DNA from 4 places in the uncultured Psychrobacillus sp. genome. Region 1 is predicted to be linked to each of the others. Evidence: a T-box and tRNA genes for the amino acid it is inferred to sense, from the RefSeq annotation. Region 1 holds a T-box; the other regions hold tRNA genes.
The links. A T-box is a leader RNA that pairs with one kind of tRNA and senses whether it is charged. The one in region 1 lies ahead of argS (arginine--tRNA ligase), so its partner is inferred to be a tRNA-Arg.
Positions count from the first base shown of each region.

Region 1 (7,538 bases):
AAAGAACCGACAAGCATAGAAGCGACGATTCCTATCGCCTTCTCATCCTCACTCTTACCACCAACCGAGGCTTCATCTAAATTTTTCATAGTGATGACTGTCTCAGATTGCAGGATTTTATCAGCTTCCTCAGCTGATAAATCTAACTGTTGTACCTCATACAATTTCCCTGCATATTGAAGGGTTGAAGATAAGCTAAGCTGATCATTAAATGTGAGTGGTTCATACGTAGCAATCTCAGCGCTTAGAGAATTCCCTTCATCTTTTATAAAAATAGCAGCCGCATAGTCTCCATCAATTACTTCCATTTCTACTTCATTATTAGCTTCCGTAGGAAAGGTGAAGGCTAAATCACTATTCGATTGGAATAAAGCATCAATATCGGCATCTGTTTCATTTATCACAGCAATTTCCAGTGCTTCACTTTCAAAGAAAGCGGCCTTTATATCTGACCAAAACATCACGATAGAAATTACACCGACATAGATAGCAAGCATGACAATAAATGACTTTGCCTTTATCTTTTCGGTATATAGCTGTTTTACAAGCAACCAGAATTTAGACATTCTTGCCACCTACCTTATCCTTGAAGATTTCATCTAATGACAAGTAATCCAGGCTAAATTTTTCGATATATTTACCATCAAAAATGGAGTCGAAAATCGCTTGAGCATATTTTTCGTCTGCTAGTGTAAGTACATACTGGTCTTTGCCAACATGGACATGCTTAACGCCTTCCATACTTTCCAGCTTATTCTTAGGTATATCTGTTCGAATGGTTAGTCTTGTCTTCCCGTACTGCTTCTTCAAGTCTAGTAAGCTACCAGCAAACAAAGAGACGCCTCTTTTTAATAGGCATAGATGGTCACAAAGCTCTTCTACATTTTCCATTTGATGACTAGAAAATAAAATGGTTGTGCCTTTGTCTTTTAGCTCTAAAATAGCTCCCTTTAACAAGTCTTTATTAACTGGATCCAAGCCACTAAAAGGTTCATCTAGAATGAGAAAAGCAGGCTGGTGTATGAAGCTTGCGATTAATTGAACCTTTTGCTGATTACCCTTTGATAAAGTTTCGGCTTTTGCTTTTCTTTTATCCTCTAATTCAAAACGATCAATCCAATAATCGACTTCTTTTTTTAGTTCCTTTCGGGATTTACCACGAAGCTCACCAAAGAAGTAAAGCTGATCCTCTACTTTCATTGCAGGAAAAATCCCTCTTTCCTCGGGTAAATAGCCAAGAAGGTCTCGGTTAATATTGTTGATATTCGTACCATCCCATGTAATGGTTCCTTCTGTAGTTTCCTGTAAATCTAGTATCATACGAAAAGTTGTTGTTTTACCTGCACCATTTTGACCGATTAAGCCAAAGATTTCACCTTTTTCGATGGTGAAGGAAAGATGGTCTACTGCAGTGAAATCATGGTAACGCTTGGTTACTTCATTGATTACTAATGCCATACATATGCTCCATTCCTAAGTATTTTTACATAATACTTTATACGTGCTATTACCCTAAACGTTTCAAAAAATTGTGAAACGTTTAGTATAGCCTTCCGTCTAATACATTGATAACAACAAAGGGGACGGTAAAAAATGAAAAAATTACGCTATCTTTATTTAAGCTTTATAGCCATTTGTCTTCTTCTCGCACCTACATTTGTGTTAGCAAAGGAGGAGGAGGATTCCATGAAGTCTAAATTAGAGAGGTTTACCGGAGTGGTTAAAGAAATTACTCATAAAGCTGACAGTGTCATACTTACGGTAGAAACAGAGGAAAAAGAACCAATTGTCACTATTTTTACTATTTCAGATGAGACACTTTTATTTAACAGCGGTACCACGAAGGAATTTAAACAAAAGGATTTTGCTAAAGGACAACGAATAGAAGCCTATTATGACAAAACACAGCCTAGGATTATGATTTATCCTGCCCAAATCACTCCTGAGCTAATAATTGCGCATGATTCCAAAAATGTAGGCTTTGCTAAAGTGGGAATTTTTAAAGATCAGTTAACAAGTGAAGACAATCAGCTGAAGCTTAACATTACTAAGGACACGCTTGTGGTTAATAAGCATGGAGAGAGTATTATACAAAAGAATTTTGCAGGTCATGAGCTAATTGTTTTTTACAAATCCACAACTAGAAGTATTCCTGCACAAGCAATACCATCCAAAGTAGTGGTCTTGGATGATGAAGAGCAGAATGCCAGCAACTTTATCAAGTTTACAGGAACCGTTAAGGAAGTTACTAAAGATAATAAAGAAGTGACCTTGACTGTAGAGTCAGACGATGACGAGAAATTGGTATCTATGTTTGTATTGAACAAAGATGTTATAGCGCTTAACGATGCTTCAACCAAAGAAGTATCGATTGACTCGTTTCAAAAGGGAACTAAAGTGGATGCTTATTATGATAAAAATAAACCCATGATTTTAATCTATCCACCAAGAATCACGCCAGATATAATTGTTGCTCATGAAAAAAAGGGTAGCTTAGTAAAGGTGTCAAAATTCAATGAGGATTTTGTGAGCTTAGACAGAGAGCTTCATCTTCAAATCACCGATCAAACCAAATTAATGGACGAAAAGGGTAAGAAAATTAAACAAAAGGATTTAAAGGGTAAGGAGTTAATCGTATTCTATAGCGCTCCTAAGGGAGAACAGAAGTTTATAACTCCTTCTAAAATTATCACAATAGACTATGTTGAACCTGCTTTAAAGGAGCTCAATCTTCTAATAGAAGATAACCATTTTATCCACAATGGGGTTAAAATGATTCCTTTACGCCAAGTGGCTCAATACTTAGGATATGAGGTCATATCCCATCCAAAACGAAATAGTATGTACTTAAAGCTTGGTAACGGTTCTTTTACCATAACACGTGGTGAGCTGAAATATGGATATAATAAAAGTATAAGGGAATTCCAAGAGGCTCCTGTTTTGCACAACAAGCAAACCTATGTGTCTGAGGATATTTTAGAGTTATTGATACCTGAGTCGTGAACAAAAGCCATCCCTGCTTTTAGAGAGGGATGGCTTTTGTTTAGATAAAAATATAGAGGATGGAGAAAAAGTAAATGAATATACATAAAATAGATAGCAATTATCCAATGGAATTATTGCTATTAGCTGATCCCTCAGAGGAATTGGTGGAAGCCTATTTAGACAGAGGGCAATGTTATATAGCGAAAGATAGCGACGAAACAATTGGAGTTTATGTATTGCTATCCGTGGATGACGACACTATAGAGCTCAAAAACATAGCTGTGCATGAGCGATATCAAGGAAGAGGTCTAGGAAAAAAATTGGTACTTCATGCAATTGAAAGATCCATGGAGCTTGGATATAAAATAATAGAGGTAGGTACGGGAAACTCTAGTTTAAACCAGCTTGCGCTCTATCAAAAGTGTGGTTTCCGAATCGTATCTGTGGATAGAGACTTCTTCACTAATCATTATTCGGAAGAAATTGTGGAAAACGGAATTCCGTGTGTGGATATGATACGACTAGAAAAAAGATTATCCACAGGAGGACTATAGAGCATTAGAGTTTATATCAACACTCTGGATTTCAAACGGGAGTCATCGTCCCGTTTGAAATCGCATAAAGCTATGCGTTATGTAGAAGCTTTAAGATTTTCTTTAACTCGGCAGCTTTAATTTGTCCGGGAGCGGAAGCAGAGAGAACGGAACCAAATGTAGCGGCTGAACCAAAAATCTCTCCAGCCATACGGCTAACGATACCTGCCTTAGCCATAGACATCGTAATAATTGGACGGTCTGCATATGTAGAATACATTGTGTAGGTAGCATCCAAAAGGGTAAGAACGTCTGGAGGGCTACTAGGCATCACAGCTATTTTGGGGATATCTGCCCCTAGCTTTTGCATAGTTGTCATTCGTTCTATTATGACTTCTTTGGGAGGTGTCCCTTTAAAATCATGGCTTGACATTACCACAGAAATTTGAAAATCCTTAGCTAAAGCTACTAATTCCTCTACATCCTCCGAAAAAAGCTCTATATCCACTAAATCTATTTCTTTTGTTTGGATGACTTCACGCAAAAGCTGCTTATAATAGGTGCTCTCTATAACAGTAGAACCGCCCTCCTTATGACTTCTAAAGGTAAATAGAAGAGGAATTGGATACAAAAAATTGCGTATATAGGAAAGGGTATCCTTGACCACTTCTAGGTTTTCCACTCCTTGCAACAAATCTACTCGCCACTCCACTATATCTGGAGCGCTTTCTTTAACTAGTGGTAGCTCATTTAAAAGGAAGTCTTTATCTTTTCCTATTAATGGAACAATGACCTTAGGAAGTCCTTCTCCAATGTGAATATCCCGAATAGAAATAATTTTCATAAATATCTCCCATCATGCAACGTTTTACGTTATATTAACATAAAACATTACAAAGGGGATGGAAAAATGAGATTTCAAATCTATGAAAGTGCAGAGAATTTTTACGAGAAGGCAATACCTTTTTTAAAGGAAAATGAGGACAAATTTAGCTTGTTTCTAGGGGTGCTAGAAAGAATACGAGTAGGTGGATATGAAAACCCGCTAATGGCGACTATTGAAGAAGATGGAGAGTTAATTGCTCTTTTTCAAATGACTCCACCACATCCTCTAAATATTATTTTTGTGGATCCAAATAAAATAGAGGCATCCACTGATTTAGGTATAGAAGAAATCATACAACGAGGTATACATATTGATTCCATAATAAGTGTGAAAGATTGGGCTATGCATTTTGCAGAGAAATGGGAAGAAAAAACTGGTCAACCTCACTCCTTGTTAATGGACCAAGGGCTATACCGATTAGATCACGTGGATGATATGTTAAAAGCTAGTCCAGGCTCCTGGAGGCTTGCTAATGACAAAGACGCTCCACTAATCGAATCTTGGCTTAGCCAATTTGAAGGAGATACAGGACTTCCGAGAAGCGCTAAAGAAGATATAGCTCAAAGAGTGGAAGCTATGTTAAATGCTCGTGAGGTTTTTCTTTGGGAGGATGAAGGGGAAATCGTGTCCATGATGAAGAAGGCGAGACCTTCCGCGCATGGGGTGACTGTTTCTATGGTATTTACTCCAAAAGAGAAACGACGAAAAGGATACGGCAGAACCATGGTGGCAGCCTGCAGCAAGGAGCTATTAAAGCAATATAACTTCTGCGTGCTATATACGGATATGCTAAACCCGACCTCCAATAAAATCTACCAAGAAATTGGTTATCAGAAGCTATTAGATTCGGTTCATTTACAGCTTGGCGAAACAAAATAGGGCGTACCTTTAAAAAAATAGCGACTCATATTGACTTTCATATTTTGTTCCATTAAAATAAGTGAAAATTCATACACAATTCGATGATAAAGAGAGTATTTGAAGAGATAATGTTTAGCGAGTCAGGGGTGGTGAAAGCCTGATACAGGACTTTTCAGAGAAACGCACTTTGGAGAAGCTTTTTGAACTAAGAGTAGAAAAGACCGGGGAAGTCCTCGTTACTAACGTTAAAGCGGTCACAACGTGTGACAACTAGAGTGGTACCACGGGAATTTCAGCTCTCGTCTCTTCATAGAGGCGAGGGCTTTTTATATGGAAGAATTATATGGGAGGATGATTGTACATGAAATTAGTAAAGCAAATTGCTGCTTTGATTGGTGCCCAACTAGAAGGACTAACAGTAGAGGAAATAGAAAAGCTTTTAGAAACGCCAAAGAACGTAGAATTAGGAGATGTAGCATTTCCTTGTTTTACGCTAGCAAAAATATATAAAAAATCTCCTCAGCTTATTGCCACTGAATTGGCAAAGCAGCTCAAGGGAGTACTTATTATAAAGGCGGAGTCAGTAGGAGGATATGTGAACATTTTTTATAATCAGCAAACAGTTGCTAAGCAAGTGCTTGAGGAAATAATGGAAACCCGAACCCAATATGGCCAGCTGCCAATGATGAACGAGAAAATTACGATAGATTTCTCCTCACCGAATATCGCTAAGCCCTTTTCTATGGGACATCTACGTTCTTCGGTAATAGGAAATGCACTAGCCAATATAGTAGAAAAGAACGGATACAAGACTATTCGTATTAACCATTTAGGAGACTGGGGAACCCAGTTTGGTAAGCTGATTGTTGCTTATAAGCTATGGGGGGATAAAGAAAAAATAGAAGCCTCTCCTATAGAGGAGCTATTGAAAATCTATGTGAAGATCCATGAGGAAGCAGAAAGCGACGAATCGCTGAATGATAAGGCGAGAGCTGCCTTCAAGCGTTTGGAGCAGGGGGATGAGGAGGCTGGAGAACTTTGGAAATGGTTCAAGGAAGCCTCTCTTAAAGAATTTCAAGGTATTTATGAATTGTTAGGTATTCAGTTTGATTCCCTGGATGGCGAGGCTTTTTATAACGATAAAATGGCACCAGTCGTTAAGGAGCTAGAAGAGAAAGGTTTGCTAGTCGAGTCTAGCGGTGCATTAGTAGTGGAGCTCAAGGATATGCCTCCATGCTTGATCCAGAAAACGGATGGAGCTACTCTTTATGCTACGAGAGATTTAGCGGCAGCCTTGTATCGCCAAAAAGAATATGATTTTGCAAAGTCATTTTATGTAGTGGGCAACGAGCAATCACTTCATTTTAATCAGCTGTTCAGTGTGCTTCAAAAAATGGGCTATGAGTGGGCAAAAGCATGTCAGCATGTCCCGTTTGGAATGATGCTGAAGGATGGCAAGAAGATGTCGACTCGTAAAGGGAAGGTGGTTTTATTGAAAGGAGTATTGGAAGAGGCGATTGAAGAGGCGAAGAATAGCATTAAGGAGAAAAATCCATCTCTTCCTAATAAAGAAGAGGTCGCAAAATCGGTTGGGGTAGGTGCAGTCATCTTCCATGATTTAAAAAATCATCGGATGAATGATGTAGAATTTTCTCTAGAACAAATGCTTAACTTCGAAGGGGAAACTGGTCCGTACGTTCAGTATACACACGCAAGAATATGTTCCCTTCTTCAAAAGGGCAATTTTGATGCTAACAATGTAAGCCTGGAAGGGTTAGAGAAAGAGGCTTGGCAAACGATTACGACACTTCAACGTTTTCCACAGGTTATTCAGAAATCCTTTGAACAGGTAGATCCGTCCCTTATAGCAAAATACTGCCTAACGCTATCTCGGCACTTTAATAAATATTATGCACATACAAAAATCCTCGTTGATGACGACACAAAGGTATCCAAACTGACGCTTTGTTATGCGGTTGCGATAGTTTTAAAGGAAGGGTTGAACTTACTGGGTATAGAAGCTCCGGAGCAGATGTAAAAGAAAAAAGACTGGTCGTGAGCAGCTCACAACCAGTTATTTGTATAGTTATTTTAAATCAATAATGATGTCGTCCATTTTGAATTGTTTTTGATCGGCGGTTATACTGCCTTTGTATTCCTTATCTTCTTCAATAAGCTCATAATTACGCAAATCTACCTCGGGAGTTATAATAAGCTGAGTAGCCTGAGGATCAACTTTTTCATATATGGCGCCCCATTTAGTCGAGTGCTTA
Region 1 covers NZ_CALIED010000091.1:48,541-56,078, forward strand. The annotation lists gene Q0371_RS18980 (ABC transporter permease) at 1-566, opposite strand, end outside; gene Q0371_RS18985 (ABC transporter ATP-binding protein) at 559-1,458, opposite strand; gene Q0371_RS18990 (stalk domain-containing protein) at 1,687-3,003, shown strand; gene Q0371_RS18995 (GNAT family N-acetyltransferase) at 3,078-3,539, shown strand; gene aroD (type I 3-dehydroquinate dehydratase) at 3,610-4,362, opposite strand; gene Q0371_RS19005 (GNAT family N-acetyltransferase) at 4,429-5,283, shown strand; T-box leader at 5,358-5,575, shown strand; gene argS (arginine--tRNA ligase) at 5,627-7,303, shown strand; gene Q0371_RS19015 (DUF4179 domain-containing protein) at 7,352-7,538, opposite strand, start outside.

Region 2 (7,538 bases), on a different contig from region 1:
AAATGAAGAGGTTTCTAGCTACGTTTTAAAATGGGCAGATACGAAGACGCTTATCGAAAAACTAAAAGACTTGTTTGCCTTCATGATTCCGCAATACAAGCGAGAAGGCAAGACGCAGCTTGTTATTGCCTTTGGCTGTACGGGCGGTCAGCACCGTTCTGTAACACTAGCAGAATATTTCGGTAAGGTTTTTAAGGAAGACGATGAAACAGTAATAACTCATAGAGATGTTACTATCAGGAAGGAATGACTTAATGGGTCGTACAAAACACCGTAAAAAAATAGTCATCATTGGTGGTGGTACTGGCTTATCTACCTTGCTTCGAGGACTTAAAAAACTTCCGTTAGATATTACTGCCATTGTTACAGTCGCAGATGACGGAGGGAGCTCCGGTAGATTAAGAGATGATTATGATATTCCGCCACCTGGTGATATCCGTAACGTCTTAGCAGCCTTATCAGAGGTAGAGCCGCTCGTAGAAGAAATGTTTCAGTTTCGCTTCACTAATTCCAGCGAACTCGAGGGACATTCCTTAGGCAATCTAATGATTACTGCTTTAACCTCGATTACAGGAGATTTCGCACATGCAATCACGGAAATGAGCCGTGTTTTAAATATTCATGGAAAAGTGCTTCCTGCTGCCAATCAGCTAGTCACACTCCATGCACAATTTGAGGATAAAACTATTGTTACAGGGGAATCTAAAATACCGGACTATGGGAAAAAGATAGAAAAGGTATTTATTACTCCTGACGATGTAAAGCCACTGCCAGAGGCAATTAACCTAATCCGCCAAGCGGATATTATAGCAATTGGACCAGGTAGCCTTTATACTAGTATTTTGCCTAATCTCTTAGTCGAAGATATTCGTAAGGCAGTCATCCGTTCGAAGGCTAAAAAAGTGTACATTTGCAATCTGATGACACAAGCTGGAGAAACGAATAACTATACTGCGTATGATCATGTAGAAGCATTGATCGACCATGTAGGCGAAAACTTTATAGATTCTTTGTTGATAAGTAATGAGGAAATTCCTGAAAATGTTCAGTATTTATATAAGCAGGAGAAGGCTTCTCCCGTTAAAATTGATATAGAGAAATTAGAAACACTAGACATAGAAATCGTTAAGAAGGACATTTCCATCGTATATAATGGCGCTGTCCGTCATGATGCGATAAAAGTAGCGGAATGGCTTTACGAATATGCAGGCCAAAAAGGATTCAAACAATAGAGAGGCTCTGCAAGAAAGGGGGAAACGTTATATGTCGTTTGCTTCTGAAACAAAAAAAGAGATGACACAGGAGGAGGCTGAGCCTTGCTGTTCGAAGGCAGAGCTTTCAGCGCTCATCCGTATGAATGGTTCTCTTTCTTTTAGCAACAAAATGCTTAGCTTGGATGTCCAAACCGAAAATGCGGCGATTGCCCGAAGGCTGTATACGTTGATCAAATCGTTGTATCAGCTGAATGTGGAAGTACTTGTTCGTAAAAAGATGCGTCTTAAAAAGAATAATGTCTATATTTGCCGAGTAAGAGAAGGCTCCAAGAGGCTATTAGAGGATTTAATGATTTTGAAGGAAGGCTTTGAATTTGAGTATTCGATTTCACAGGAGCTTGTCAAAAAGAACTGCTGTAAAAGAGCTTACCTACGTGGAGCTTTCTTAGCAGGAGGCTCTGTCAATAATCCAGAAACTTCCTCTTATCACTTAGAAATTTACTCCTTATATAAAACACATAGCGACGCATTAGTCGATTTAATGAACTTTTATGAATTAAATGCAAAAACCATTGAACGTAAAAAAGGTTTTGTGGCATATTTAAAGGAAGCAGAAAAAATTTCTGACTTTTTAAGCATCGCTGGAGCACATCGTGCCCTCTTAAAATTTGAGGATGTGCGAATCATCCGAGACATGCGGAACAGTGTTAATCGCTTGGTCAACTGTGAAACGGCCAATTTGAACAAAACCATCAGTGCAGCTATCCGACAAGTGGATAACATCCGTTTTATCGATAATGCAATCGGGCTGGATCAATTGCCTGAGAAGCTTCGAGAAATTGCCCGTCTTCGTGTCGAGTATCAGGATGTAACCCTAAAGGAGCTAGGCGACATGGTATCCACTGGAACTGTAAGTAAATCAGGTGTTAACCATCGCTTGCGTAAGCTGGATGAAATAGCAGATGCTTTAAGAAGAGGCGAATCAATTTAAAGAAATGGGGCTAAGGATTATGGCGGAACAACAGGTCGAAGTAAAATTACAATCAGGACTACAAGCGAGACAAGCAGCTTTATTTGTACAAGCAGCGAATCGTTTTATAGCAGATGTGTTTCTTGAAAAAGATGACAAAAAGGTAAACGCTAAAAGTATCATGGGAATCATGAGCCTTGCGATTAGCAAGGGCGCTACTGTTACTTTGAGTGCTGAAGGCTCTGATGAAGAGGAAGCTGTGGAATCATTAGTTAAGTTCATTTCTAATGCTGAATAAATAAAGAGAGCTGTTATCTAGTCCGCTTGGATTAGATAACAGCTTTTTTTTCGTAGAAGTGACATTAAATATGGTTAAGCACTTTATCTACATATTTCTTTGCTGGTACTAGTCCTAAGCCTGTTTCATTCCGAACAAGCTTGACCATTTCAACCTGGCTGCTGTCATTATTATTCATCTCTACGATTTGTTTTTCTAAGGCTTTGTCTCCTTTAAACGGAAGGGCCTGTTGTGATTCTAATTTTTTTATTTTGCTTTGTAGACTTACGATGTAAATGACTAAGGACAATATGATTAACAGAGAACTTATTGTATATAGCAAATGGAACACAACCTTTCGTCTTTTTATAAAAAAATCCAAGGCAGAGAATCACCGCCTTGGATTTATATTATATTATTTTAAATCTTTTTTCATGTCGCTACGTGAAATGATATGGTCGATTAGACCGTATTCTAATGCACGCTCTGCTGGCATGAAGTTATCGCGATCTGTGTCTTTTGAAACGACTTCAATCGGTTGACCAGTACGTTCAGCCATAATTTGGTTTAGCTTGTCGCGTAGGTATAAGATACGTTTTGCTGCAATCTCGATTTCCGTTGCTTGCCCTTGAGCTCCACCAAGTGGTTGGTGAATCATAACCTCAGCATTTGGAAGTGCATAGCGTTTGCCTTTTGTTCCAGCTGTAAGTAAGAAAGCACCCATTGATGCTGCCATACCGATACAAATAGTTTGTACGTCTGGTTTAATGAATTGCATTGTATCGTAGATAGCCATACCTGCTGTAATACTTCCGCCTGGGCTATTGATATAGATAGAGATATCTTTTTCTGGATCCTCTGCTTCTAGGAATAAAAGCTGTGCAACGATCGAGTTTGATACGTTGTCATCAATCGCGCTACCAAGCATGATGATGCGGTCTTTTAATAATCTAGAATAAATGTCATACGCACGCTCGCCGCGATTTGTTTGTTCAATAACTGTAGGGATTAAATTCATCCTGGATTGCCTCCTTCAAGGTAATTGTTAGTGTTTTTTTAGTGTGTACTGAGAAATTCTGCCTCAGTTGTAACTTTATCATACATGGAATGGTCAAGGAAGGTCAAATATTAAGCTTTGAAATGTTTACTTGAATTATTCCTATACCATTTGTATAATAGAAAGGTCGCTTGCCCCTGTAGTTTAATGGATATGACGTAAGATTCCGGTTCTTGAGATGGGGGTTCGATTCCCTCCAGGGGCGTCCATAACAGTTAGAAACACTCGAATTCGTTCGAGTGTTTTTTTATGCTCATTTACTATGTGTTTGGGGCTTTCTTATTCATTCTTACTTCTCCTCTCATATGATTCAGCATATGCTCCACTTCGAAAGTGTAGTATGGGATCGTCCGTTAGCTCGATTCCCTTTGGAATAATCGTTGGGTCGTAAACAATGTCTTCCTTAGGATGTATTTTATTTCTAATTTCCAAACGACCTATATTCACTTTTCTTCTATCTTCTGGCCACATATCCGTCGCATCGTTTGGGTTATCCCCTTCCTCTGCTAAGCGGATGAACAGATCAAACTGGACTGGCCCCCGTTTTAATCGGTCGTCGAGCTCCTCCGTCAAATAGTTGGCTGAAATCGATTTGCTTGTTAGAGCAGGATCCTTTGTTTCATCAACTGGGACCCATTCGTATTTGATTGCTTGGCGTTCGCCGTCTTTATTAACGAAATAGAAGGCGTGGATAGGATAGTAGTGAAGCTCAGCGTAGCTCGTTGGTGGCTGCTTTGCCTGCTCCTTAATGATTTGAATGACCTCTTTGCTATGTGGATATTTTTTAGAAACTAGCTCCACCATATTAATGGCCCGGTCAATCGTTTTAATCCCAGTTTTTTTATCCGTAAATATCTCAATCATATCGATAAACTCTCTAGGACTGCTTGTGACGAACATCGGTACAGTGGAGCTCACTAAATTGGTGAAGCTTCCATCGGGTAGCTCAAATTGAACGGCGAGCCCTTTGGCAGGAACAAGATAATCGACGGAAGCAGGGTTAGGGGGGCTATTGGAAAAACGAGCAGTAGCAGGAATTGCTTCTCTATGAAGATGGGGTGCAACCGTATAGGGTACAGCATTCCCATTCGGAAGAAATGTTGCCTCATACATATCCCCCTTAGCGTGTGCGCGCCTCGCTCCAGGGAATTTTCCTTGAATCTGCTCCAGTGCATCAATGGCTTCTTTTGGTGTTAAATCCTCGTTATGTACTTGGTCCATTTGTTTACCTCCTTTATTTACTGTCTAATCTATATCATTACCACTCTTTTCCTATATTAAACTCGTAAAAGGGACTTCTAATAGTCATAATTCATGTATAATATAATTAACTTATCAGAATAAAATAAAAATGATGAGACTGCAGGCTGAAAGGGGAATGGCACTGTTGAATAAAGCAATACATCTGCTAGTTATAACCTTCCTTATTTTGTTGTTCTCTCCTTTAAGTACAGGGGCTGCTGGAGATATATCAAAGGATACCTATTTAGTAGATGAAGAGAACTTTTTAACAGAAGAAACGAAGCAGGAAGTAAAAATACTGGGAGATAAATTAAAAAAAGGAACGACCGCTCAGCTGGTTGTGATGATTATCGAGCATGTAGGAGATCAGTCGGCAAGTGAATTTAACATGGATATCATACGAGAGAACCAAATAGGAAGTGTACGAAATAAGAATGGCTTACTATTTTTAATCGAGACGGATCCGGTTAACGGGGGAGGTCCGGCAGTAGAGATTACAGTGGACCGTGACTTGGAAAAAGCACTTTCAGATGCCAAAATAGATCAGATAATCGATCGGTATACGATGCCTTATTTAAACCAGGGTCTAATCGATGAGGCTGTAATCTCAACCTATCAGGCTTTGTCCAATGAGGTTTCCAAGCATTACGGTATTTCGGAGGGGCTAACGAAGCCACAGCCCTATACAAGTAACAGCCTACAGGACAGTATCTCTATCCCAACCATAATCATTATCCTTTTAGTCATCTTCCTCCTATCTAGAATGGTAAATGGTAAAAGAAAAAAGCAGAGAGATTAACAAAAGAAACGGGGAAGCAGAATGAAACTAGTAGAAATAAATAAGGATAACTGGCTGAAAACAGTCCTTCTAACAACTAACGAGGATGGCAAAGGAACCGTAGTAGAGAAATTTGTTGCCTCCAACGCATTATCCATCACCCAATCAGTCTATGAAACAGGATGGACTATAAAAGGTATCGAAGCAGAGGACAAGCTCATCGGCTTTGCCATGTACGGGTTTGATGAAGAAACTGCACACTACTGGATCTGCCGCTTTATGATCGATCATAAAAGCCAAGGAAAAGGCTATGGCAGAAAAGCAGTAGAGCTAGTGCTGGATGAAATGAAACAATTGGACGGCTGCAATTCCATCTATTTATCCACGGAGCCAGAAAACGAAATAGCCATCAAGCTCTATGAAAGCCTCGGCTTCGAAAAAACAGGCAACATTAACGAAGGCGAAGCAGAGTTTGTGTTAAAGGTTTAGAGAAATTAAGGTGGGAGAAATAGATTAACTGGCTCTGTACACGGGGAGAGCACGTAAAAAAGCAAAGCAAATGGGGATACAATTCTTCTAATTGCACTGCTAATAATTTTGTTAATTGAAGGAAGAAAATTGTTTTGAAATCACTGGAACAATGATATTAAATTCATAACCCTTCTCAATTTTAAAAAATTTGACCCATAAATATCGAGTAATCTTCCACTTAGGTTCTCATAATAGAATAAAAAGAAAAATTCCTTCTTTTATAAAGTAGGAATTTTTATTGTTTTAATATATTTTGTATTGCTTAAAAAAACTAGTTCCGCATGGTGAACTTAAAAAGTGAGACGCCCTATATAAATTCCCGTTTAATATATGTTAGACGGATATTTTTGATTGATTTCTTAATGGATTCGAGCGCATCACTAACATAAACCAGATGGCAAACCCAAGATAAACTAATGTCATAATAACAATTATAAAATGAAACTGCTCCATCAACTGCCGGAGTAAGGCAAAAAAGACAACGACGCAATGTATCAGATTTCCCAATACGACAGGTTTGTTATAGATGCCGCCAATTAGGGAAGAACGTGTAAACCAGTTCAACATTGCAAAACCTAAATATAGTCCTCCGATGATTTGCAGAAGAATCAGAGTAATGGGCGAAGGGTCAATCCCTAATACATTTGAAATTTCTTCGGGAATAAAGGTTCCTGCCAATCCCAACAAACCCATCACTACAGCACTACTAATCAAAAGCCATTTTGTTTTCATTTTTTTCCCCTTTTCATCTAGTCTTGAAATTTTGTACACAGTAACGAAACAGAGTATATATTAGCTTCAAAATGTATTAAACCAGGAGTACAGTCTTAAGTAATTTTACAGGATATCGTTAAACTGCATCCTAGAAACATAAATTAGCCTACCTTTAAGATATCAATGAAAGTTTTAGCCACTTTTGGGTGAGGGGGTGTGTGACATCGAGTATTCATTTAAAGTTCTTTTATCCATAAGAATATCGTCCCCCCACCGAACAACAATCGTTAAATTAACCTTGATATAACCCCTGGATAGATAATTTATTATATTCAATGAAACTCCACTTTTTACCTTTATGGAAGAGCTAGCTTCAACAAATTTTTGACGTTCCCTAATCAAGAGCATTTCAGCTGCAAGAATGACTTTCTTTTCTCATGTTTTTGGCCATGCTGGTTTAACTAACTCGCTGCTCTTTTGGGGTAGTGGTAGGGGGTAGTAAAAAACGTTGGTTGTAGGAAAACGTGGAGTAATTGTCGTCGTTTTTAATCTCAAATTGTTCTCTTATGGCAACATTTAGTATACCCTGCTGACACCACACATAAGATGGATTATTAATAAAATGAAGTGAAGGGATTGATAAAAATGTATTATGCACCTTATATGTATCAATATCCTTATTATGCAAATTCTCCACAGTATATCTACGGAAACACTCATGGTTATTGGGCAGTTCCGAATGAGGTGGCATTTGG
Region 2 covers NZ_CALIED010000020.1:124,842-132,379, reverse strand. The annotation lists gene rapZ (RNase adapter RapZ) at 1-250, shown strand, start outside; gene Q0371_RS05125 (YvcK family protein) at 255-1,232, shown strand; gene whiA (DNA-binding protein WhiA) at 1,264-2,205, shown strand; gene Q0371_RS05115 (HPr family phosphocarrier protein) at 2,225-2,482, shown strand; gene Q0371_RS05110 (ribosomal protein L7/L12) at 2,547-2,804, opposite strand; gene clpP (ATP-dependent Clp endopeptidase proteolytic subunit ClpP) at 2,877-3,479, opposite strand; tRNA gene Q0371_RS05100 (tRNA-Arg) at 3,652-3,723, shown strand; gene Q0371_RS05095 (catalase family peroxidase) at 3,798-4,739, opposite strand; gene Q0371_RS05090 (YgcG family protein) at 4,906-5,559, shown strand; gene Q0371_RS05085 (GNAT family N-acetyltransferase) at 5,581-6,027, shown strand; gene Q0371_RS05080 (multidrug DMT transporter permease) at 6,403-6,801, opposite strand; gene Q0371_RS05075 (cupin domain-containing protein) at 7,429-7,538, shown strand, end outside.
Region 2: it has a tRNA-Arg gene. The T-box ahead of argS (arginine--tRNA ligase) is inferred to sense a tRNA for this amino acid. The anticodon was not compared.

Region 3 (7,275 bases), on a different contig from region 1:
CAGGTATTTTTTGATGAGAAGCTTCGTATTTATGTAAAAGCCAATTCAGTTGGTAGTTCTTCGGTTGATATCCATTACATGGCAAAGAATACAAAAGGAGATATAGTGTTTACTGGAAGAGGCAGTATCGTACAAATTGATAAGAAAACGGGAAAATCTGCAAAATGGACCGAACAAGAAAAAGAAGTTTTTCAAAAGAGTATTTACTAGCCGTCACCTACCATCCCTTTGCTACATACGTTAGTAGGAGAGTGGATAGGGGGCTATGGCATTGTACGATGGTAATCAGCAAAGATCAATTTTGACGAGCAGAGAGCGTCAAATATTTCAATTATTAGTAGAAGACAATTCTACAAAAGACATTTCAATTCAGCTGTCTATTAGTGAAAAAACAGTTCGAAACCATATATCTAACACGATACAAAAATTAGGCGTATCTGGTAGATCTCAAGCAATTGTTGAACTATTAAGACTAGGCGAATTATCATTGAATTGATTTGAATCCTTGCCATTTTCCTCAGAACAAGTCACAATAATAAGAGGACGTATTGTTTTGAGGAGTGAGATTCATGGCAGAAGAAAAGAACCAAGTGGAACTTAACCACGAAGATGTTGCTTTTTTAGAAAAAGAACTTCGGCATATTTCAGGGATTATCAAACAAAGAGGGCGACAAATCTTAAATTCTTATACGATAACGCCTCCCCAGTTTGTAGCTCTTCAGTGGCTTTTTGAGATTGGAGACATGACAATCGGGGATTTATCTAATAAAATGTATTTAGCTTTTAGTACCACTACGGACTTAATTGACCGGATGGAAAGAAGTGAACTAGTACAGCGAGTAAGAGACGAGCAAGATCGTCGAGTTGTACGAATACATTTATTAAAAGAAGGCGAGCGTATCATCGAAGAGGTAATTGACAAACGACAGCAATACTTAAAAGATGTGCTGAAACAGTTTGACCAAGATGAAGCACAAACATTATCAACTTTATTAGCAAAATTACATCTTGAGATGAAAAAGAACTGAGGAATTGACGTGAAAGCCCCAATCGGTGTGATAGACTCTGGTGTGGGAGGTTTGACAGTTGCAAAAGAAATTATGCATCTACTCCCAAACGAAGAAATTATTTATATTGGTGATACAGCTAGATGTCCTTATGGACCTAGAACTAGTGAAGAAGTTCGTAAATTTACATGGCAAATGGCAATTGCCTTGTCTAAAATGAAAATTAAAATGCTTGTAATAGCATGTAATACTGCGACAGCAGTAGCTCTAAACTCCTTGAGTAAGAAAATGCCTTTCCCAGTGATAGGTGTTATTTTCCCGGGAGCAAGAGCGGCTATTAAAGCAACGAAAAAAAATGAAATTGTAGTGTTAGGTACAAGCGGTACAATTAAAAGTGGGGCTTATGAAAAAGCGATTGCAGCTCTGAATACTTCTAGTAAAATCATTCCGCTTGCATGCCCTACTTTTGTTCCAATTGTTGAGAGTAATGAATATGAGGGTGACTTTGCGAGAAAAATGGTTTTTGAAGCCTTGCAACCCTTAAAATCAGAGCATTTTGATACGGTTATCCTTGGTTGCACGCATTACCCATTATTGCAAAAGCATATTGAGGATGCAGTTGGTGAACATGTAAATGTACTATCATCAGCTGAGGAAACCGCCCAGGATGTATTGGAGTACTTAGATTATCATCATTTACGCAATCCGACCGAGATAGAGAAAGAACCTATTTTCTATACGACCGGTTCGGTGCCCATCTTTAAAACAATTGTCGAAAAATGGTTAAACTTGTCGAATGCAGATATACGGACAATTTCATTTCATTAACCCTGTTAAGAGAATCCTCGAATAGCGGGGTTTTCTTCTGTTCAGGTACATAAAAAGGAGAAATATATGATTAGATTTGATGGAAGAGAAACAAAGCAATTGCGAAAGGTAACGATCGAGACAGATTATTTAATGCACCCAGAAGGATCTGTATTAATCACGGTAGGTAATACCAAAGTTATTTGTAATGCAACAATTGAAGATCGAGTTCCTCCTTTTTTAAGAGGACAAGGTAAGGGGTGGATTACAGCTGAATATTCTATGCTTCCACGCGCCACAGAATCACGTACACAGCGTGAGTCGTCTAAAGGGAAGGTTACTGGTCGTACGATGGAAATACAGCGTCTAATAGGACGAGCTTTGCGATCAGTAGTAGACCTCGAAGTAATAGGGGAAAAGACAATTTGGATTGACTGCGATGTCATTCAGGCCGATGGAGGCACAAGAACTGCTAGTATAACTGGGGCGTTTGTTGCATTAACCATTGCACTAGGAAAACTGTATGAGCAAAAGCAGCTTCCTAAATTTCCTGTAATTCAATACCTAGCTGCTACTAGTGTAGGGATAGTTGATGAAATTGGAGTAGTGTTAGATTTAAATTACGTAGAGGACTCTTCCGCAACTGTGGATATGAATATAGTACAAACTAGCAGTGGTGAGTACGTTGAGCTTCAAGGTACGGGAGAAGAAGCAACTTTCTCAAAAAGTGAACTATTGGAGCTTCTAGAGTATGGCGAAGCTGGAATCCAGCAGTTAATGGATATCCAACGAGCTGCATTAGGAGATTTAGCTTCTAAAATTGATGAGAAAGGATGATTTGAACATGAAACAAATAATTATTGCAACTAAAAATAAGGGGAAAGCAAAGGATTTTGAAGCATTATTTAATCCCCTTGGATACGAAGTGCTAACCCTACATGACGTAGCAAAAGAAATGGATGTTGAAGAAACAGGTATAACCTTTGAAGAAAATGCCTTGTTAAAGGCGACTGCATTAGCTGAACATTTACAATCGATTGTAATTGCGGATGACAGCGGCCTTGAAGTTGATGCCTTAGGCGGTCGTCCTGGTGTCTATTCTGCGCGTTATGCGGGAGAAGAGAAGAGTGATGAGGCAAACATCACCAAACTGTTAGAAGAGCTTAAAAACGTAAAAGAATCCGAAAGAAGTGCCCGCTTCGTTTGTGTGATTGCAGTTGCATCTCCAACCATGGAGCCATTCACAGTCAGAGGAACATGCGAAGGCGTTATTGCTCAAGAAAGAAAAGGGAATAACGGTTTTGGTTATGACCCAGTCTTCTTTGTTCCGTCCGAGAATAAAATGATGGCCGAATTATCTGCAGAAGAAAAAGGGGCTATTTCTCACCGTGGAAATGCTATTAAGCAATTAAAGTCAAAATTACCTGATTTACTATAAAGGTGGTGGCTGTTCGATGAAGCTTTTAGTCATGAGTGATACGCATAAGGAAATAACGGCTATGGAAGAGGTAATCCGTTTATATACCGAAAAGGTTGATGCAATCATTCACTGTGGGGACAGTGAGTTAGAGGCTTCCTTTTTTGAGGACAAACCTGTTTCCGTTGTTAAAGGGAATTGTGATTATGATCTTGGATTTCCAGAGGAGAAAATTATTTCGTTGGAAGACCAAACCATTTTAATCGTTCATGGCCATCGTCATCAAGTCAAATCCACGATATTGCCTCTCAATTATAGGGCGCAGGAAGTAGGAGCGACGATTGTCTGCTTTGGCCATTCACATTTACTTGGTGCTGAGCTTCAAAACGGCATCTTGTTTGTGAACCCAGGAAGTCTTCAACAGCCAAGGGGACGCAAGGAAAAGAGCTATTCAATTATTGAAAAACAAAAAGATCGTTGGCAAGTTCTATTCTTCTCCTCTGACCATAATCTGTTAGAAGAAGTCACTTTCAATTTTTCATAAAAGTAGTGTTGACAATCATTTGTTATCATTATATAATAAATCTTGTCTTTCCTATCTGTGTGGTGGGGGAGTACTTGGTCTCAGTAGCTCAGCTGGATAGAGCAACGCCCTTCTAAGGCGTCGGTCGGGAGTTCGAATCTCTCCTGGGACGTAAATGGGTTCAGAAATAATTTTAAATCAATTAAAAGGCACCTCAAATCCTTTATTTTCAAGGATTTGAGGTGCTTTTTTGTTTTTTGCTGAACCTAGAGTAATGTTGATCCACCAATTATTGAGAAGATCTCTAATATATTCTCTATAAGCTGAAGGAGCCTTACTTTCAACCTAAGCTGCTTATAATTCAATGAAGCATTTAAACTAATTCCATAATAAATGGGCCTAAGAATATCGGTTTTTGAAAGAATACGCATAAAAGACATTGCCAAATGCCATAACAATTAGAGGCTATATAATAAATCAGCATAAACACTCTACATAAAATTGCTATCAATTGTTGTAGTAAATGCCCTCTAAATATCGCTTAACCTTTTTTTACTATAATGATCTTGGGTATACGAATAGGAAAAAGGAGCACAGCTATAGTCGATTAGAATATTGCCAAACGTATAAAATATACAAGCAAGAATCAAAAGCCAAGCCATAGAAATATGGCCATGAACGATAAAAAAATACTCCTACGAGCAAGGTGGCTGTACATAATAGATAATCTGTGAGTAGCGGTATGCATAGATATATTATCTTTATAGTCATAAAAATTTAAATGCTATTACCATTATTTTCATAGAGCTAATAATTTCACTCTTATATAATATTCTAGTATAATAAAAAACAATATATTATTTTAAGATAGTTTATTTTTATGCACAGTAATAAGGGGGGGTATAAAGAAATGAAAAAGAAAAATCGTATAAGAATTGGGCTAGCTTGGCAAATCTTAATCGGCTTGATATTAGGTATTATTGTTGGCGGTATATTTTATGGAAATGATATTATTTTAAAATACCTTTCTCCATTCGGTACAATTTTCATGAATATGATTAAAATGATTGTAGTCCCAATTATTATTTCGACATTAATTGTTGGTGTAGCCGGTCAAGGTTCTTTAAAACAGGTTGGAAAACTTGGTGTTAAAACACTTGTTTATTTTGAAATCATTACAACGGTTGCCATTATTCTAGGTATATTATTAGCTGATATAACGCAGTTTGGTAGCGGTGTCGATATGAATGAGTTAACAAAAGGAGATATTTCTTCGTATGTGGAAACAACAGAAGAAATGTCTAAAGAAGATCATAGCATAATGGATACAATTGTAAATATTGTACCGACAAACATTGTCTCCTCAATGGCAGCAGGGGACATGTTGCCAATCATCTTCTTTTCCGTACTGTTTGGTCTAGGGGTTGCAGCTATTGGTGATAAAGGCAAACCGGTATTAGCATTAGCACATGGTGTAGCTGACGCGATGTTCTGGGTAACGAATTTAATTATGAAATTTGCGCCAATTGGTGTTTTTGCATTAATCGCAACGACTGTTTCCACATTCGGGTTATCTTCTTTAATTCCATTAGGGAAACTAATGATTTTAGTTTATTTTGCGATGATTTTCTTTATTGTAGTTGTATTGGGCATAACGGCTAAAATTGTTGGGTTAAGCATATTCCGCATTATTAAAATGATTAAAGACGAGCTCATATTAGGATTTTCCACTGCAAGCTCGGAAACTGTATTGCCGCGTATTATGCTGAAAACAGAAAAAGCAGGTGTACCAAAAGATATTGGGTCATTTGTTATTCCAACAGGTTATTCGTTTAATTTAGATGGCTCTACTTTATACCAAGCAATTGCAGCATTATTCATTGCACAAATGTACAATATTGATTTGTCTTTATCAAATCAAATTATTTTAGTTTTAACGTTAATGGTCACATCGAAAGGCATAGCAGGTGTGCCGGGAGTATCGTTTGTCGTGCTTCTTTCAACACTTGGTGCAGTAGGTATTCCTTTAGAAGGGCTAGCTTTCATTCTTGGAATTGATCGTCTATTAGATATGATGCGTACAGTTGTTAACATATGTGGTAATACATTAGCAGCATTAGTCATGGCGAAATGGGAAGGCCGTCTTGACATGGACAAGTATAATAACTACTTTAATAACGAAACAGTTGATGCTTCAGTTAAAGAGGATTAATTGTATAAAAGTAAACAGATGTATCAAGGTTTAGAAAGTTGGTACCGTGGTAGAAAAGCGCTTAAAATCCTTTAACGTTGGGGGTCTTAGGCGCTTTTCTTTTTTTGAGAAGTCGTTAAATACAAGAAATTATTATCTTTTTGCTTCTTTGCCTGTAATCCACTGCTTTAATGGCATCTGTTTTTCTGGTAGCAAAACATACAGATTTCATTACTTAAAATTGACAGGATGTATACATTCGTATACAATTTTATGTATACGAATGTATACATTAGGGGGATGAAAAATGAAAAATGATTCCCATAGAGAAAGACTCACGGATCACTGTGAAGACCGAAATGGTCCTTGTAGAGGTAGTGGAAAAAGACGTGGAGCAAAAACGTTTCGTCGGGGAAGAGCTTTGGCCTTCTATGAGATAATGCAAACTAAATCTAATTCTCTAAAAAGACAGCTCGCTACTCCAGAGCTACAATCCGTGAACTCAGTGTTAGTGGGGGAGCTAAAGGCTGTAGAAATGTTAATGGATGAATTTGCCCAGTTATTTGAATTAGTAGAAGTTGACGAAAAAGATCAACAGAATGAAGTGGAAGAATCAGGACAGTAATAAGAAAGATATTACATATATTCGTAATAATTTGGAGGGATGACAATGTTCGTACAAATTCGCAAATGGACAGTAACAGAAGGAAACTCAGATAAGGTACTAGAACGCTTTAAGAAAAAACCAGATCAAGGACCATCTTTAATTGAACAAAGAGAAGGTTTTATCGGACGTGAACTTTTAGTGAAAAACGTTCGCCGTGGTGAAGAAGAAGTAGTAATGATCGTTCGCTGGGAATCAGAAGAGGCATGGAAAGCATGGGAAAAGAGCCCTGAACATATCGCTGGTCACAAAAATAAAATTAAAGAACACGGTGGAAAACCACCGAAGCCTGAATATGTAATTTCCATGGAGCACGGAAACTATTCAGTAGTTGAATAAGTATTTTGCAAAAGAGTGAGCTATTAATATAGCTTGCTCTTTTTGTTTTAGAAGAATCCCTACCCCGAGGAAAGCGTCCGGCTGGGGCGAAAAATCAAATCTACTCTCTGATTTAAGATTTCTTTGCATCATAAATCAACCCTACCCTTTAACATAGCTAATATAGTTGCTTAAGAATAGTTCTCAAATTTATATCTATTTTACCTTATAAACGCTTTAAAAGTTGTCAAAACTAGAAAGTATTATAAAACGTTAGAAGGTATGAATTTGAAAAGAGTCGGTCCGATAAGTATTTTACATATTGTTGCTTTATCCATGACGATGATT
Region 3 covers NZ_CALIED010000066.1:51,875-59,149, reverse strand. The annotation lists gene Q0371_RS12730 (thioesterase family protein) at 1-210, shown strand, start outside; gene Q0371_RS12725 (LuxR C-terminal-related transcriptional regulator) at 272-496, shown strand; gene Q0371_RS12720 (MarR family transcriptional regulator) at 570-1,028, shown strand; gene racE (glutamate racemase) at 1,038-1,835, shown strand; gene rph (ribonuclease PH) at 1,902-2,651, shown strand; gene Q0371_RS12705 (XTP/dITP diphosphatase) at 2,659-3,252, shown strand; gene Q0371_RS12700 (metallophosphoesterase) at 3,269-3,775, shown strand; tRNA gene Q0371_RS12695 (tRNA-Arg) at 3,853-3,926, shown strand; gene Q0371_RS12690 (cation:dicarboxylase symporter family transporter) at 4,665-5,966, shown strand; gene Q0371_RS12685 (hypothetical protein) at 6,253-6,570, shown strand; gene Q0371_RS12680 (antibiotic biosynthesis monooxygenase) at 6,616-6,948, shown strand; gene Q0371_RS12675 (endospore germination permease) at 7,216-7,275, shown strand, end outside.
Region 3: it has a tRNA-Arg gene. The T-box ahead of argS (arginine--tRNA ligase) is inferred to sense a tRNA for this amino acid. The anticodon was not compared.

Region 4 (7,538 bases), on a different contig from region 1:
ACTGCCTTGTGCAAGGACAGGCAAAAGCATTAAGCCAACTGCTCCAGCTACATAATAGCTGTATTTCTCCAATTCCTTAAGCGTCATTGGTTCAGTAAAATTTATATCCATCCGCTGACCCTCCAATTGCTCATAAAAGGGTTCAATGCTCATGTTATATCTATTAAATACGTCCCGAAGTGCTAGCCACATTGGATGTTGAATTTCTTCCCCTTTCTCAAAAAGCTGCAGCTCCTTTTTTAAGCGTTCCAGTTCTTCCTGTTGTCTAACCTTGGAACCATTCTCGTCGACACTGTCGTCTGCTCTCCTGCAAAAAGTATAAATAGCAAATACAGCATTCGCTTTGTCCTCTGGCAGCTGACTAAAAGCGAAATAAAAGCTCTTCGAGTTCTTTTTAATGATTTCTTCGCAATACCGATAGTAATCCTTTACTGTTGTATCCTGTTTTCTCACCAAATCCTTCGCCTCCTTCTAATATTTATAGGACTTGCGCATCCTCTCTCATAGCCTGCTAATAACAATAGCTGGACAATAATTGGAGCAAGCGAACAAGATTTTCATAGTTTCACTTTTTTAATTGGTCACAAGTTCTGGAAAGCCCGCTTTATTTTTTTCTTTTATTCCATCATCCAATAACAGTTCTTCGGTTGCGATCTTAGCAGAGAGTAAGACGATAGGCACTCCTGCTCCTGGATGCGTGCTACTTCCAGTAAAATATAGATTTTCACAGTTTTTTGCTTTACTCTGTGGACGCATATGGTTGCTTTGCGTCAGTGTTGGCTGTAGACCAAAGCAAGCACCGTTATATGCATTAAATTTCGACTCAAAATCTAATGGAGTCATATACGTTTCAGAAACAATTTCCTCTTCAATATTTTCTAACCCTTTAACATTCTTTAGAGAATCCATTACTTTTTTCCGATAATATTGAACCGTTTCATCTGTCCATTCATACTTCGAGGAAGATAGCTCAGGAACTGGCACAAGAATATAAAGCCCGTCCTTTCCTTCTGGTGCAAGACTAGGATCTAATTTAGAGCCTACGTAAACATAGAAAGAAGGCTGCTCCAACTTGTTCCCATCAAAAATATCAGTGAGGTTCTTCTCTAACTCTTCAGTGATAAAGAAATTGTGTACATTGTCCAGTTCATCGTATTTTCGATCCATTCCTAAATACATCACGAAGCAGGAACAGGAATATTTCATACTATCTATTTTTTTATCCGTATACTTTCCTTTGGATTTAGTATCCTTGACTAAATTTTTCATTGCATAAGGGAAATCAGCATTGCACATAACAAAATCAGAAAGAACTTCTTTTCCTTTTACTCGGATACCATAAGCCTGTTGATCTTTTATAAGAACCTCATCTACAGATGCATTGTAATAAACTTTGCCACCTAGTTCCTTAAATAACCGCTCCATTGAGGAAGCCATTGTATACATTCCACCTTTGATAAACCAAACTCCATAAAGCATTTCTATCATTGGGATAATTGTGTATAAAGAAGGTCCATTGTATGGCGACACTCCTATGTATAACGTTTGAAAGCTGAGAATTTGCTTTATGCGTTCATTCTTTACATACTTCCCGATAAAATGGTCTGCACTATCAAACGTTTTTAGCTTAAGCATTTGACGAATCGTATTTGGATTATAAAAATCAGTGAAGTTACGGAAAGGTCTTTGAAGAAAATGATTTTTTGCTACAAGATAACGTTGGTAAATTTCCTGAAGATAGTTTAAAAAGCCTTTTGAATCTTCCTCTGATATATTCTCTAGCGTCTTCATAAGCTCTACCAAATCAGAAGAGATGTCGTATTTTTCCTCCGCCTTTGCTCCGAAGTAAGTTGAATACATCGGATCAATTTTTTGCATAGGGATATAATCGTCCGGATCTCTTCCAGTTAACTCAAATACTTCCCTATATAGCTCAGGCATCATCACAATACTCGGCCCAAGATCAAATTGATAACCATCCATGTCAATTCGATTCATTTTGCCACCTGGTAAAGCCTCCTTTTCATATAACTCCACTTCATATCCAGCATGCTGAAGGCGAATGGCACTTGCTAATCCAGCTACCCCTGCTCCAATAACTACTACTCTCTTTTTACTTTTTGGCATTATTTATTCTTCCTCTCCGTCAAATATTGTCTTTATCCTACAAACGTTATTTGTTTTAATTATTCACAAACATTATACAAAAGTCAATCAATTTGTATAACCTTTATTTGTTTTACATTATACAAACATTATATAAAATTATTTCTTTCTATTATAAAATTAAAAAAACCCCCTTGTGCTCCTTTAGCACAAGAGGGTTCTATACTATGATTTATTATTCACTTTTTTCGTGAATTATTTTTTTGTGTCGCTTGATCAGCCTTTTTAAATTCCTGCTGATACAAAACTTCTTGAGTTGATGTTAAACCATTGTCTTTTACAGTTAATTGCTCATGTGGCGGTTTACGGTCTGGCATCATACCACTCCTTTCAAAGTATATTATTATGTTGTTCTTTGAAAGGAGAGATATACTACATCATGCTAATTTTAAAAAAGTATAATAATCCTGTCAGGGATATGTTATCCAACTTTTACTTATATCATGCACTTCAGCTATTAATCTTGTTTTAATTCAACATTATCGAGCAACGTACGAACTTCATCCGTTGACTTTGTATTCATCAATTGATTTCTTAATTCACTTGCCCCTGGGAAGCCTTTAACATATATTTTGAAGAAACGATGAAGTGCCGAGATGGAGCGTGGCAATTCCTCTGCATATTTGTCCTGTAAATCCAGCTGCAACCTTAAAAGGTCAAGGTATTCCTGTGTACTATGCTCTTTTGGCTCTTTTTCAAATGCAAACGGATTTTTAAAAATACCGCGTCCAATCATAACTCCATCCACGCCATATTGTTCTACTAGCTTAAGCCCTGTTTCTCTATCAGGGATATCACCGTTTATAGTTAAAAGCGTGTTTGGCGCAATACGATCACGTAGCTTTTTAATTTCTGGAATCAGCTCCCAATGTGCGTCAACTTGGCTCATTTCCTTTCTAGTACGTAAATGAATAGAAAGGTTCGCAATATCTTGTTCAAGAATATGCGTTAGCCATTCTTGCCATTCATCTATTTCTGTATATCCAAGTCTTGTCTTCACACTTACTGGCAATCCACCAGCTTTTGCTGCTTCTATAAGTTCAGCTGCTGTGTCTGGACGAAGAATTAGACCGCTGCCCTTTCCTCTTGTTGCTACATTCGGTACAGGACAGCCCATATTTATATCAATACCTTTAAAACCTAGCTCAGCCATTCCGATACTCATTTGACGGAAAAATTCGGGTTTATCTCCCCAAATATGCGCAACCATTGGCTGTTCGTCCTCAGTAAAAAGTAATCTTCCGCGCACACTTTTTTGGCCCTCTGGATGACAATAGCTCTCCGTGTTTGTAAATTCCGTAAAGAAGACATCAGGTCTACCTGCTTTACTAACAACTTGACGAAAAACTACATCTGTCACATCTTCCATTGGTGCAAGTACAAAAAAAGGTTTAGGCAATTCCTGCCAAAAATTTTTAGTCATATTTATATTCCAACCCTCTCGTAATGGGATTCATCTTCAACCACAGATCCCAGTGTTATTAAAAATTATGATTTAATTTACATATAAAAAGTTATTGCACATATAAAGAGAGCTATAAAGATCTCGTTTGGCTAGGCAATAAAGTCATTTTTATAGTATAACCTAGCTTTTTCAATTTATCTTCATACATGTTTCTCTTATAAAGATTTTCATTTTGCAAGAAGTAAATTTGGTAGTTCTGCTCTTTATTTATTTCGTTTAGTGACACATTTAAAACAAGGAGTCAAAAGACAGAAAAAATGCCCCAAACCCCTTTATATAAAAGGATTTGAAGCACTTTTAGTTAGGTTCAAACTTCGATCACCTGAACCAATCTACGTCCCAGGAGAGATTCGAACTCCCGACCGACGCCTTAGAAGGGCGTTGCTCTATCCAGCTGAGCTACTGAGACAATATTTTCTTTCCGAATTAAAATACTGGAAAGACAATATTTATTATCATGTATATTTGATTTATTGTCAAGGGTATTAATCATTTTTTATAAATTAATAAGGAAAAAAGAACATTATTTCCTATCCTATCCCCTTATTTCCTACAGAAGAAGCAATTAAGCTATTCAATTGTTTCTTTAAATGCTTTTCTCCCTGTATAAACTTTATTAACTTCTATCGTTATACTGCTAATAGAGCTTTCTGTCAAAGGAACTTTGCCATCCTTCTGTACTTTTTTCCAATTCTTCACATCACTTCTATATAAATATTCTGATAGACGATAAATATCCACGTCTTTTTCCAGTCCTTCTAAATAGGTTTCTTCGATTTCTTTTTTAATTTGTTTCTTCACAAATTGTCGAATCTCTTTCTCTGTAATCTTCCCCTCAAAGCTACTTAGTAAAGCATTCATATTTAATTTCACTTCAAATTTCACTTCGTCGCCTTGTACTTTAGGCTTTACTTTTATTTTGAGATTATCTATCGTAATCGAAACAAACTTATCATTACGAGGAATCGTAATTTCCCCTTTTTTTGTTTCCTTAGTCATCCATTGTAATCCATTAATTTTTTCGCCTGAGATAAAGCCTTTAAATTCGTCTGGAGTAACGACACCTACACCCTCGAATTTCGGTAGTTTATCTTTTTCTTTTTCATTCTCCCAATTATCGTCTATTTTCACATAGGGTATGTTTACTTCGTAACTAGGTTCATTTAAACGGATAACAAGCTTCCGAAAATCTATTGGTTCTATAAAGGACTCTTGTTGGTATGAACTCATAGGATCGGCTAGTTTAAGTCTAGTCATGGCACTGTTAAAAAGAGGATTTAACAACATAATTTCACCGATAGGATCTTTCGTTGTATATACCCACGTTTGATATCTAATCTCTCTAAATCTTAAAAAGGCGTTAATAACAATATTAGCTCTTCCTTCTTTCAGTGCTTCCTCAGAAAGAACCATATACGTCATATGTCCCCAGAAAAGCTTCAAATCCATTGATTTATATAATTCGAAGAATGCCTCTTCTATGGTGTCACCTTTAGCCTTTCCAACTTCCACCTGAATAGCATCCTGGTTTGGTTGCTCAGTCTTTGCAATATTGATGAAGTCGATGATTTGAGCATGTATTTCATACTTATCCTCTTTATAATCTATCCCTATTGCATAAATGTATCGTATTCTATTTGGTTCATCCACATCCCAACAGCTGGTAAGTAAAGGTAGAACTAAGCAAAGAATGCACAACCGTTTAGTTATTCTCTTCATCATCTTCTCCTCCAATTCGAGTAGAATCCTGAGGACTTAAAGCATGTGGGCGCTCTTTATAGTTTTTGGGTGCTGACCTTATAAGCGACTTTTTAATGGTAGCCCAACTCAAATCGGTTGCAATATTCATATATGGAACTCCAAATATTCTAATACTTGATAAATAAAGAAGTAAAAAATATAAAGAAATAAAAAACCCAAACAACCCTAATATAGAAGTAATCAGTATGAGTATGATTCGAACTATACTTACAGCTGTGACAAGCGACTGATTCACTAAAGTGAAGGTAGCGATGGTAGATATAGCTATCACCACAATCATGGCGGGGCTTGTTAAACCTGCTCTTATAGCTGCATCCCCTACAATTAGGCCACCTACCACACTAATGGTTCCTCCGATTACAGTTGGCAATCGTAAGCCTGCCTCCCTAAATAACTCGAACATAACTAGCATCGTCAGCATTTCAAGGGCTGAAGGCAACGGAAGTCCAGAATTATTTTGAACAACAGTGGCTAGTAATTGAAAGGGTAGTTGGTCCTGATGAAAAGTAGTAAGCGCTAGCCAAAAGGCAGGTAAGGCTAATCCTATCATTAGACCAATTATTCTCAGAACTCTTTCAGCACTACTAAAAGCCATCGGATATTCTACGTCTTCCCCTGATTTTAATAGCAAAAATAAGTTGACTGGGGTTATTACTACATAAGCCACGCCATCAACTAGAATAAGAAACCTTCCCCTTACCAAGGCTTGTACAGCAAAATCTGGCCTTCCAGTATAATCATTTCTAGGGAAGATGGGAGATTTTTTATTTATTTTTTCCAGCAAAAGTTCTCCACTAAAAACAATATCAATATCCACTTCCTTTAATTGACTCATAATATCCTTTAGGATGTCCTTGCTAGCAATATCATCCATATAAAGTACAGCAACTGTTGTCTTTGATCTTTTTCCTAGTTCCAGTTTTTCCACATTCAAGGAGTTTGTAGGTAATCTTTTTCTTATTAAAGCAATATTAACCGAAATATCCTCAATAAAATTATCCCTTGGCCCCTTAATAAGTACTTCCATCCTGGATTCCTCAGGACTTCTATTAGGCTTTTTAGCAATATTACTTGAAAATGTTAGATTTTCATTCTCAATATGAAGAATTAGATAACCATTAAATATTCTAGTGATTATATCTTCTTTTGCCTCTACCTTTTGTAAATCTGGTATATGAAGCTTATTCAAAATGAACTCCTCAAGTGGTTCCTCGCCAACCTCAGTGCACATTTTTTGTATCCGAGGAACAATGGTTTCATTTAGTAGTTGGAGATCGGTCATAGCATCACAGGTAATGAAATGGACTTTATATTTCCCATAGTTATACAACTGAAAAATGACATCTTCATTCTTCTTGAATAGTTCTTTTATTGTTTGAAGATCCAGTTTCTCCTCCGTTGGTTTCACTTTGTTTCCCTCCTTTCATACGTCTTTTCTCTTTTTTTGTTGTTTTTTTATGAAAAAAAGCTATCAAGAACAAGAAGATTGATACTAGTAAAAAGAACACGAAAGTAGTTATAAGAAAGTAGTTACCTTTAATGAAAAGAAATAAATTGTCGTTTATTAACGTTAAAATCATACAAATGATAAAGAACGCTGGGGCTAAGATGAACCATACAGGCTTCTTGTTTTTCATTTTAAGAAGGTCAATTGTGATGAATAAAAGCAGCCCAACACGTATAAAGGCACCAGTTAACCATTGGTAGATGGAAAAAAAGTCAAGATGTTCGATGAACTGCCCAATAGTAACTAAACCCCATTCCTCATATGCCGGATAATTTTGTTCCGCGGCCTCGTGTGGACCAAACTCTGTAATGGCTCCCAGTAAAGGGCCTAAAGTTAGCCCCATTAACAAGAAAAGGATAATGGCAAAATGGTACCATCTCATTTTGTCTTTAATATGTTGCTGTAAAAAGAGAAGTAGTATTAGCTCGATATAACCTGCAGCAGGAAATATACTGGCTTTTAGCACAGGCTCCCAGCCATGCTCTAAAAAAGGTCGGATCAATGAATAATCCTTCACCTGAATGTTCACAAAGGCAACAAAAAATCCTAAAACTAAAACACCAAACAAGACCATAACATTTACTATTGCAATAGTTTGGATATTACTAGTTGCTAATAGGATGCACAAAACAATATAAA
Region 4 covers NZ_CALIED010000066.1:44,024-51,561, forward strand. The annotation lists gene Q0371_RS12640 (phytoene/squalene synthase family protein) at 1-453, opposite strand, end outside; gene crtI (phytoene desaturase family protein) at 574-2,127, opposite strand; gene Q0371_RS12650 (YfhE family protein) at 2,346-2,483, opposite strand; gene Q0371_RS12655 (tRNA-dihydrouridine synthase) at 2,624-3,589, opposite strand; tRNA gene Q0371_RS12660 (tRNA-Arg) at 3,967-4,040, opposite strand; gene Q0371_RS12665 (Ger(x)C family spore germination protein) at 4,202-5,353, opposite strand; gene Q0371_RS12670 (spore germination protein) at 5,334-6,800, opposite strand; gene Q0371_RS12675 (endospore germination permease) at 6,739-7,538, opposite strand, start outside.
Region 4: it has a tRNA-Arg gene. The T-box ahead of argS (arginine--tRNA ligase) is inferred to sense a tRNA for this amino acid. The anticodon was not compared.